2 regions of the Limosilactobacillus sp. genome follow, and region 2 is predicted to be linked to the other one. Evidence: predicted binding sites of a transcription regulator. Region 2 holds the regulator's gene; the other holds the start of a gene.
The links. The regulator Rex, encoded in region 2, represses fermentation and respiration genes when NADH is low (regulators of the CRP and FNR family bind a similar motif). The targets are predictions, from matches to a motif close to TTGTGAANTANTTCACAA.

Region 1 (5,704 bases), 630 kb from region 2:
CATTACTAGTACAACACTGTCATTACCGTTTTTCTGTCCCTGAACTGTATCCAGTTCCCAATGGCCAATTTCGGACCGTTGGTCCGCAGTTTGAGGTCGTTGAGCAATATTAGGCCCTAAGCACCTTTTAGCTTGCGGATGAGTTTGATGATGCTTACGTTTAGGTTTTTCAAAGAGGTCTAAATTGGACGTACGAAGCACACCCTCATTAATCCATTGATATAAAGTTACAACCGACTTTGGGATCAGGGTGCCATCATTCATTAAATCTCGAGCCTTATAAATAACCGCTTGTGGGGAGTAATGGTGGTCGTCAAACTCACCAAGCATTAGCTGATCAGCTAATCGTAAAAATTGCTTTGAAGAATAATATAAGCGACGACGACCAGAATGGCGGTGATGTTCAAGATATGTGGCCTGACCAGCTTCATAACTATAGATGTAGTAAGAATATTCGTAAATCTTACCATTAGATTTTTGACGACGAAGTTGGCGGACCGTACCACGGTTGAGCTCGTTATTAATTGTTTGATGATTAACTCCTAATTGGCGACCAATTGCGCGATTGGAAAGTCCTTGCGACTTTAAAGTCGCAATCATCACACGTTCTTCTTTAGTAAGATGAGCATTCTTTTTATGAGTAGTCAATAAAATAGTAGACATGGTATCATTTAAGTGCGTCATTTGACGGACATCCTTTCATATAGGTTTGGTTCACTTAATATGATACCTGATGTCACGCCGAATGGCGTTTTTTATTTACCACCAACTGGGTGGCTAACTTCATTCTATAATCTACCCTTATTTATTAGTGATGTCTTTAATTGCCGGGATTTTGACCGGGATCATCGGGATGGCTTCATTAACCCTGTACCCGGTCCTGCTGTCGGTCGGCGTGCCGCCCGTTTCCGCCAACGCCACCATCACCGTCGCAACGGTCGGCGCCGGGGTCGGCACCACCATCTCCTCGCTGAAGGAGCTAAGGCACCACTGGGGCAGCGCTATCCTGGTGGCAATTCTTAGCACCTGCGGCAGCATCTGCGGTGCCCTGATTCTCACCCGCAGCTCCAACGCGGGCTTTCAAAAGATTGTTCCCGTCTTTATTCTACTGGCCGGTATTCTTTTACTTTGGCCCACTTCAGGTCAAGTGCGACAGCGGTCCCGCCACTTTGCTTGGCTCCTGGACTGGGCCGGCGTGATCCTTATCGGCCTCTATAACGGCTACTTTGGTGCGGCGTCGGGGCTGTTGATGATCGCGGTCCTGTCCAAGGCAATCGGCGGCGAATACGCGACCTACAATGCCGTCCGAAATTTTGCCTCCCTGGTCAACAACATCTGTTCCGCCGTCATTTTCATCTGCACTATCAGGATTCAGTGGGCCATCATCGGCTTTCTGCTTTTGGGGCTGCTTGTCGGCGGCTACCTGGGCCCCATCATCGTCCGCTACATTCCCTCGGCCGTGATCAAAAAGGTGGTCGGCGTAATTGCCATTTTGCTGGCCCTAGTTCTGGGGTGGCAGGCAATCCATTAGCTAAACGAAAAGCCTGGACCGGTTGCTAATTTTGCGCAGCCGGTCCAGGCTTCTGTTGGCTATTCATGGTTCTCGCCGGTGTGCAGCTCGTCGTCATGAATACAGCCGTAGGAATATTCAATTTTAATCTGCGGATCGTTCTCCTTCACTAGTTCCTCGCCGACCAGGGAAAGCTTTACCATCAGTTCCCGCGTTCGCTGACCATTGGGCGTCAGGGAGTAAAGGCTTTGCGGCGGCATGGTATCGAGGCTCTCCCGGTGCACAATCCCGCTGGCCATCAGGCTTTTCAATTGCTGGGAGAGCACCTTGCGCGTCACCTGGTGATGGTTTTCAACGTTGACGTTGCGAAGCAGTTCACCAAAGTGCTGCGACTTCTTCCCTAGCTGACAGATGATCGAGGTCTTATACTTGCCCTTCATCACGTCAATCAGATAGTCAATTCCTAATAAGTAGCGGTCCTTCATCCCAATCACTTCCCCACTAGTTACTTAATGGTAACGCTGTAACTTAAAAGTGCCTTCTTTTCGCATTTTGTGAATCCCCTTACAATGAAATTGTTGAGGAAATAACACCTATTATTTTAGCGTGTTTTTCCATAATCTCAAAAGGTTTCACACGGAGGTTGATTCTTATGAAGATCAAAGCTGCGGTTGTTAAGAACGCGGGCGACCCATTTACCATCGAAGACAACATTGACTTGCACGAAGTCGGCCCGACCGACCTGCAGGTGCACATCGTTGCTAGTGGGATTTGCCACTCCGACGAGGCGATTCGTTCTGGCGAAGCATCAGTCGGGTATCCCGCTATTCTGGGTCACGAAGGTTCCGGAATTGTTGAAAAAGTCGGTGCTAACGTGACCGACTTCAAGCCGGGCGATCACGTCATCCTTTCATACTGGACTGACGGTACCTGCGACAAGTGCCTTGCCGGACACGCCGGGCAATGCCGGAACTACACTAAGGGTGACCTGATGGGGGTCCGGCCAGACGGTGACTACAACTTCAGCAAGGACGGCCAGCATATTTCCAACATGCTCAACCAGTCATCCTTTGCCACTACCACCGTTGTCGAACAACGGAACGCAGTTAAGATCGACAAGGACCTCGACCTGCGGAAATTCGGTCCCCTCGGCTGCGGCTACGTTACTGGATCCGGCACCGTTTTGAACGCCCTCCAGCCACGGCCGGGTCAAACAATTGCCGTCTTTGGGACCGGTGCAGTTGGCCTTGCTGCCATGATGGCCGCTAAGATCTCTGGCTGCATTAAGATCATCGCCGTTGACCGGCACGAAGCCCGGCTCGAACTGGCGAAGGAATTAGGTGCGACCCACACGATCAACACAAACGATGACGACCCCGTTGCTAAAATTAAGGAGTTGACGGGCGGCTATGGTGTTGACTTCTCAATCGACACAACCGGGGCCCCAGTGATTACCAAGGCAGCCATTGACGCCCTGACGACCGGTGGAACCTGTGCCGGCATCGCCGTAACGTCTAACAGTGTCAACGTCAGCGAATGGGGTGACCTGAGTGCCTTTGACAAGAACTTCATCGGGGTTCTGATGGGTGACTCAGTTCCGCAGCTTGACATCCCACGGCTCATGGAATTCTACAAGCTTGGTTGGTTCCCATTTGATAAGACTGAAAAGTTCTACGACTTCGACCAAATTAACGAAGCCAACGAAGATTCACGAACTGGAAAGGTCATCAAGCCTGTCCTGATTATCGACAAAGATTACCAGCCCGGTGATTAATTAAACGAAAAAGCCCCTGCCTGCTGAAAACTCAGTAAGCAAGGGCTTTTCGGTTAGGCCACCGTGTAGACGCGGACGTCAGGATCCGTCGTCCAGGTTGGCTGCAGACCTGGGAAGACGTGCTTGGTGAACATCTCACTCTTCAGGTAGGCCTGGGCGTGCTCGACGCTGTTAAAACCGTGCAGAACCTGAACGTCCTCATCCCGAACCAGCAGCTGCTTGGTCAGCGCTCCCGGAATCGTGTCCAAAAACGGCTGCCGGTAATCATTGTAAACCTTCGCCGCTGCGGCCCGCTTTTCTTCCGGAACCACCATCGTAATCTGTAAGTATGCTTTGACTGTCATCATGAATTCCTCCTGTTTCAATCATTTTCAATTTTCATGATAGCCATCTATAATCGACAAAGATACGATTTCAAAAGCGATTGAGCTACTAAAAATTTTTTGAGGAGGTTGCCATGTACCAGCGAAAGACACCCAAAAAATACTACTGCACCGTTGATTTTGCCCTCGACATCTTCGGTGGCAAGTGGAAGCCCCGCCTGCTCTGCATCCTCGGCCACAACAAGGCCCTGCGCTACGGCGAATTGAAGGCCGCCATGGAGGATATCTCGGACGCGGCCCTGGCGGATAGTCTGAAGGAATTACAGCAAGCGGGGATCATCAGCCGCCAGCAGTACAACGAGATGCCGATCCGGGTTGAATATTCGCTGACCGCGACCGGGCAGTCCCTGCTCCCCGTCCTCGACACCATTTCAGACTGGGCGGTTCAGCACAGCAGCGCGGACATCTACAGCGGCCAGCACTTTCAGCAGGTCCACTTTGGAGCGTTTGAACAACACGACTAAACTAATTTTTTACTTTCCGCTATTGATGGCCCTCATCAGTCCTTCAAAGACACCCAAATTATCCATACCGTTGTCCACGGAAATATCTTGGCCGTTAATGTAGCTTGCCTTGTCGCTCGCCAAGAAAAGGGAAACCTGGGCGATCTCCAGTGGCTTAGCACCACGTTTCCCGGGAAGAGCTGGTTCAACACTCTTCATAAAGGAATCAGGTACTAGTGGAGTTTTAACCATCCCTGGCAAAATAGCATTGACGTGAATATTGTCATCTCCGTACAGGTAAGCTGCAGAACGTGTTAACCCACGCAGGCCCCACTTAGCCGTCGAATAAACTGTATATGGACAACCGGTATTACCAGCCGCGGAAGAAATGTTAATGATGGAGCCATGCCCCTGCTTTTCCATTAGTGGAACAACCTCTTTAATTCCCAGCATCGGGCCAGTCAGATTAACCCTGAGGACTTTATCCCAATCCTCCAGCATTTCCGTTTTTAAGGTCGAGTGGATATCAATTCCGGCGTTATTAACTAGGACATCCAATTGACTCAGCTTAGCGACCAAATCATGCCAAGAGCTCTCCGACGTAACATCCAGGTGTTGATAGTCCGCCTGGCCACCCGTTTTTTGAATCTCTTCGACAATTTGTTGACCTTCTTCATCGTTCAAACCCGAAACAATGACCTTTGCCCCTTCTTTGGCGAAGAGCTTCGCCGTGGTTTCTCCCATTCCACTCGTAGAACCAGTTATTAAAGCGACTTTGTTATCTAGAATACCCATGGTAATCTCTCCTTTAGCAAATGTGAAATTGTGAACATCTTTTACATTTTCACTATAAAGCGCGCCGGTCCGTGCGTAAAATAGCTAATTCGAGGGGTATACTATAAGCAAAAGCCATGCTATGGAGGCTTGATTTGAATGAATATTCGCGAGTTACAAGTTTTTCTTCAGGTTGCACGTGATCTTAATTTTACAAAAGCAGCTCAAAAGCTGTTTATGACCCAGCCAGCAGTTAGTGGGCAGGTCGCGCACTTGGAGCGAGAATTGGGACAAAAATTACTCAATCGGCAGTATCATCGCCTAACACTCACGGCTGCTGGTCAAGAAACTGTTCGGTATGCCCAAACAGTCGTTAACGCAACGGAGGGGCTCCTCAAAGACTTGCATCAACAGCCTGCTAAACCAGCAGCTTTGATGATTGGACTGTATCTGAACGAAGAATTAGCGCCCATTGCGCAGATGTTTCAGCATTTCAGCCAGCTTTTCGATATTCCCATCACCATCGACCGCAGCACTGGGTGGTCATCCTTAGACAGGCTCACTAATCATCAGTTCGACGTTGTCTTAGCAATTCAAAGAGACTATCCAGGGATTGAATGGCTAACTCTTTGTGATGACCAACTGGTCGCTTGGCTGCCAGCCGACGATCCCTTAGTCAACGAGAAATTCCTAACGGTGGACCAGCTTAAGGGCAAACTAATGATCAAAACTTCAATTGTCGGCACGGCTGATTATGACAGCATTCAACAGGATTTTATTCATAATCACGATTTTGAAACCATCACCGTTCACTCACTAT
Region 2 (5,704 bases):
GCTGGTTGATAATAACAGAGCCTTCAACACCGGCGTTTTCAGCGATTTGACGAACTGGAGCTTCCAGGGCGTCCTTAACGATGTTAACACCAGTTGCTTCGTCACCGGTGGCTTCAACCTTGTCCAGGGCAGGCAGAACGTTTACCAGTGCCGTACCACCACCAGGAACGAAACCTTCTTGGACGGCAGCCCGGGTAGCGTTCAGGGCGTCTTCGATCCGGTACTTCTTTTCCTTCATTTCAGTTTCGGTAGCAGCACCGACCCGAACAACGGCAACCCCACCAGAGAGCTTTGCCAGCCGTTCTTGGAGCTTGTCCTTATCAAAGTCAGAGGTCGTCTTGGAGATGGCCTGCTTGATTTGGTCAACCCGTTCAGCAATGGCTTCCTTGGCACCGGCACCGTCAACGATCGTGGTAGCGTCCTTGGTAACCGTAACCTTGTTGGCTTGACCTAATTGATCAACGGTAGCGTCCTTCAGGTTCATGCCCAGGTCGTCGGAAATAACGGTCCCGCCGGTCAGAACGGCAATGTCCTGGAGTTGAGCCTTCCGCCGGTCACCGAAGCCAGGAGCCTTAACGGCAACCACGTTGAAGGTTCCACGAATCTTGTTCAAAACAAGGGTTGGCAGAGCTTCACCGGTGATGTCATCGGCAATGATCAAGAGAGCACGGCCTTCCTGAACAACGCTTTGCAGCAGTGGCAGGATGTCCTGGATGTTGGAGATTTTCTTGTCCGTGATCAGGATGTATGGGTTGTCGAGGTCGGCTTCCATCTTGTCGTTGTCCGTAACCATGTATTGAGACATGTAACCACGGTCGAAGCTCATCCCTTCAACAACGTCAACGCTGGTGTCAACACCACGAGAATCTTCCAGGGTGATTACCCCGTCGTTACCAACCTTTTCCATGGCGTCGGCAATCAGCTTACCAACTTCCTTATTGTCAGCAGAGATGGAGGCAATCTGGGCGATGTCATCCTTAGTCTTAACGTCGTGTGACATCTTCTTCAAAGCTTCAACGGCTGCCCGGGTCGCCTTGTCGATCCCACGGCGAATGCCAACTGGGTTAGCACCGGCAGTCACGTTCTTCATCCCGGCGTTAACAATTGCCTGGGTCAGAACGGTAGCAGTCGTGGTCCCGTCACCGGCAATGTCGTTAGTCTTGGAAGCAACTTCGCTCACGAGCTTAGCACCCATATTTTCGAAGTGGTTTTCCAATTCAATGCTCTTGGCAATCGTCACACCGTCGTTAGTGATGGTTGGGTTGCCGTAGCTTTGTTCCAGGACAACGTTACGCCCCTTAGGACCCATCGTCGTCTTAACCGTGTTAGCTAATTTGTCAACACCGCGGAGCATTTCGTTCCGTGCGTCTTCAGCAAACTTAATTTCCTTTGCCATTTATTGTCACCTCATCGAATCGATAATTATTTTTAAGCTTTAGTTTCCTAATCAACGTGGTTCGAACTAGTCGAGCACTGCGACTAAGTCCTTTTCGTGAACGACCAGGTACTTCTCACCGTCGTATTCCACTTCGTTGCCGGCGTACTTGTCAAAGAGTACCCGATCGCCTTCCTTAACAGCTGGAGCAAGCTTTTGTCCGTTGTCTAAGGTCCGACCTTCACCAACGGCAATAACCTTTCCAGTAGTTGGCTTTTCCTTGACGTTGGATGCCAGGACAATTCCACCAACCGTCTTTTCTTCTTCAGTTTCAGCTTTTAGAACAACGCGGTCTCCTAATGGTTTTAACACGTTAATCCCTCCATCTTGTTAAATTTAATTTTGTCACTTTAGCACTCACTGTGCTTAAGTGCTAACCACAGTTATTACTATAACATCTTTTGTCCGAATTGCAATAAAAAAGTTTGACCAAATTTGACTATTTTTTAACCAACGAAAAAACGCCCCGTCAGCACTAGGCTTTCGGGACGTTGATCAATTCTTATTTGTTGTCTTCGGAATAGTTCTTAATAAAGTAGATCAGGGTCTGCAGCTCGTTGGTCAGGTCAATGTTTTGCACCTGAACGTTCTTCGGCACGGACAGGCGGACCGGAGTAAAGTTTAAGATCCCCTTGACCCCGGCTTCAACCAGCTGGTCGGTGACCTTCTGAGCCTTGTCACCCGGCACCGTCAGGATCACAACGTCAATCTGCTGTTCCTTTAACTGGGTCATCATTTCCTCGGCCGGGTAGATCGGAATCCCGCTCTTGACCGTGTTAGCCATCTCCGGCTTGGTGTCAAAGGCGGCACTGATCCGCAGGTTGGTGTCCTGGTGGAAGTTGTAGTTTAATAAGGCACTCCCCAGGCTCCCGACCCCGACTAAGGCCACGCTGACCAGGGAGTCCTGATGCAGGATGCCCTTGAAGAACTTGAGCAGGCTGGCCACGTCGTAACCATAGCCCCGCTTCCCCAACTCACCAAAGTAGGAAAAGTCCCGCCGGATCGTGGCCGAGTCGACCTGAACGGCCTCAGACAGTTCCGTCGAAGAAACCCGCTGTTTGTTGGCACTCATCAGAACGGTGAGGTAACGGTAGTAGATTGGCAGCCGGCGGGCAGTTGCACGTGGTATTTTCTTAGTTGGCATAATTATCCCCCTATCATTGATCGTTTACTCTTAACTCTCACGCTTATTGTTGAGCAAATTGCCAGCTCGATTTGAGAACTTTGTGAAATTCACATCACAATACATTCTAGCAACCTTCGGCGGTTTTGTGAACCGATCCACAATAAAAAGTGCATTTTTTATAAATTTCTTGAAATCTGTTAGAATAGATAAGAATTTATTACATCCATATTAATGAGGTTTCTTCAATGATACTATTACAAGCCAATGACGTCATGCGCCGTTTTGGGGCCGACGTTTTATTTCACAATATCAACATGCAGATCCAGGATCACGGCCGGACCGCCCTGGTTGGCCGCAACGGTGCCGGGAAGACCACCCTGCTGAAGATGATTGCCGGCATCACTACCCCCGACGAAGGCACGATCAGCAAGGTCCGCGACCTGACGATCGGCTACCTGGCCCAGGACCAGGGGCTCGACAGCCAAAACAATATCTGGGCCGAGCTCGACCTGGTTTTCGCACCCCTCCACGCCATGGAGGACGAGATTCACCAACTTGAAACCGAACTTGCGGACATTGACCCTGCCGACGAGCGCTACCAGCAGGTGATGAACAAGTACGATCGCCTGCAGAGCGACTACAAGAAGCGCGGTGGCTTTGAGTATGAATCTCGGATGCGGGGAATCCTGAAGGGCTTTGGCTTCGGCGAGGAGTACTACGACACGCCGGTCGACGCCCTGTCCGGGGGACAAAAGACGAAGCTGGCCCTGGCTAAGATTCTCCTCCAAGCCCCCCAGCTGTTAATCTTGGACGAACCGACCAACCACCTCGACATGAATGTTTTGGCCTGGCTGGAAGACTATTTGAAGAGCTACCAGGGCGCCCTGCTGGTGGTTTCCCACGACCGGTACTTCCTCGACCACGTTGTTTCCGACGTTTACGATCTCGATAACCGAACTCTGCTTCACTACACCGGCAACTACACCCAGTTCGTCGCCCACAAGCAGGAACGCCTGAAGGCCGAATGGAAGCACTACGATCAGCAGCAGAAAAAGATCGCCAAGCTGGAAGACTTTGTCAACCGCAACATCGTCCGGGCCTCGACGACCAAGCGGGCCCAGGCACGGCGCAAGCAGCTGGAAAAGATGGACCGGCTCGACCGGCCCGAAACCGACGACCAATCGATCCACTTTCATTTCCACAGTGACAAGGACAGCGGCAACGAGGTCCTCGACGTGGAAAACGCCAAGGTCGGCTACGATGAGCAGGTCCTGGCCGGGCCACTCTCCTTCACCGTCCGCAAGCCGCAGCGGATCGGGATCATCGGCCCCAACGGGATTGGGAAGTCGACCCTTTTGAAGTCGATCCTGCACCAGATCCCGTTGATCAGCGGGACGGTCAAGTTCGGGGCCAACCTGGACATCGGTTACTACGACCAGGAACAGCAGCAGCTCCATCCCGATAAGACGGTGCTCGATGAGGTCTGGGACGAGCATCCCGAGGTCCCGGAAAAAGACATCCGCTCCCTGCTCGGCAGCTTCCTCTTCGTCGGTGATGACGTCTACAAGGTCGTCCACGAGCTCTCCGGGGGTGAAAAGGCCCGGCTGGAGCTGACCAAGCTCTCCTTCAAGCCGATCAACTTCCTGATCCTCGATGAACCGACCAACCACCTGGACATCGACAGCCGCGAGGTCCTCGAAAACGCCATCAACGAGTTCACCGGAACGGTCCTCTTCGTCTCCCACGACCGGTACTTCATTAACCAGGTGGCCACCGACGTGCTGGACATGCGCAAGGACGGCATCACCCACTACGAAGGTGACTACGACGACTACCTGGCCGAACAGGCAAAGCGGGCCGCAACCGTTGCAGCCGGACAGCAGGATAATCCGGCAGGCTCAACGCCGGCTAGCCAGCCTTCCAAGGGCAAACAATCCTACCAACAGAGCAAGGAAACTCAGAAGGCCCGGCGCAAGTTGCAGCGCCAGGTCGACAAGCTCGAGGCCGAGATGACCGACCTGGAGGCCAAGCAGGAGGAAATCCAAGAAAAGATGAGCCAGCCGGAAATTGCCACCGATATCGGCAAACTAACCGACCTGCAAAAGGAGCTCGACGCCGCCAAGGAAAAGTCGGACGAGGTTGAATTGGCCTGGACCGAGGCCGCCGAAAAGCTTGAGGAATTCGACCAAGAAAATCAATAGTAAAGTCTATAAAAGGGACCAAGCAAGTCAAATTGCTTGGTCCCTTTTATACTTTATTTTCTAAACTTCCGGGTGTTTTCCGCGAGGTGGACCAGGTTACGCAGGAAGTCGTGCGTGCTGGCCTCGTAATTGTACTTCTTGCCGAGATCGTAAATGTAGCCGTTGATGTAATCAACCTCGGTTGCCCGGCCCTTAGACATATCCTGGTACATCGACGGGTAGTGCAGCGGGTTGGTGACGGAGCTGACGTACTTGATCGTCTGCCATTCTTCCTCCCGGGTGGACAGCAGCTGGATGCCCGCCCGCTCGGCCACGTCGAAGGCCTCGTTGATCAGCTGCTTGCCGAGCTTTTCGGCACCATCATAGTCGATGAACTGACCCATCTGGATTTCAAAGAGGGTGCAGATCGTGTTGATCACCGAGTTGAAGACCACCTTGGTAAGCAGGGTGCCGTAGAAGTTGTCGTTTAAGTGCGGATTGATGTTGGCCGTGGTGAAGTCGGCGACGATCTCCTTGACCCGCGCGTCCGGTTCGCCAACCTGGGGTGCCAGGTTGATCGAGCCTGCGCCGGATTTCCCGATGAAGTCGACATCCCCCGCCTTATTCAGGACGGTCCCAATCAGGCAGGTCCCGGCAACAACGTGTTCCTTTGGGAAGTAGCGGTTTAATTTTTCGATGTGCCCCATCCCGTTCATGCCGGAGAAAACGTACTGGTGGTCCGGATGGAAGAAGTGGGCACTGCGGGTCAGCAGGTCATCTAAGGTCATCTGCTTGGCAAAGACAATGAAGACGTCGGGATCACCATCATAGTCCTCGGGCGAATAAATGTTGATCGGGACCAGGTGGCGGCCCTCGTGATCACGGGAAACGTATACCCCGCCCTGCTTTTGAATCGTTTCTACCTGGGGTGCCCAGTTATCAACAAAGTCCACCTTGGCACCC

Region 1: the regulator Rex is predicted to act here: its motif matches at 2,063-2,080, upstream of LKE23_RS06575 (NAD(P)-dependent alcohol dehydrogenase).

Annotation. Positions count from the first base shown of each region.
Region 1 is NZ_JAKVPE010000001.1:1,401,327-1,407,030, forward strand. It holds gene LKE23_RS06560 (IS30 family transposase) at 1-684, opposite strand, end outside; gene LKE23_RS06565 (sulfite exporter TauE/SafE family protein) at 815-1,531, shown strand; gene LKE23_RS06570 (winged helix-turn-helix transcriptional regulator) at 1,591-1,995, opposite strand; gene LKE23_RS06575 (NAD(P)-dependent alcohol dehydrogenase) at 2,163-3,284, shown strand; gene LKE23_RS06580 (hypothetical protein) at 3,338-3,628, opposite strand; gene LKE23_RS06585 (winged helix-turn-helix transcriptional regulator) at 3,742-4,131, shown strand; gene LKE23_RS06590 (SDR family NAD(P)-dependent oxidoreductase) at 4,141-4,905, opposite strand; gene LKE23_RS06595 (LysR family transcriptional regulator) at 5,044-5,704, shown strand, end outside.
Region 2 is NZ_JAKVPE010000001.1:2,031,862-2,037,565, reverse strand. It holds gene groL (chaperonin GroEL) at 1-1,396, opposite strand, end outside; gene groES (co-chaperone GroES) at 1,463-1,747, opposite strand; gene LKE23_RS09585 (redox-sensing transcriptional repressor Rex) at 1,938-2,579, opposite strand; gene LKE23_RS09580 (ABC-F family ATP-binding cassette domain-containing protein) at 2,807-4,762, shown strand; gene LKE23_RS09575 (ketopantoate reductase family protein) at 4,816-5,704, opposite strand, start outside.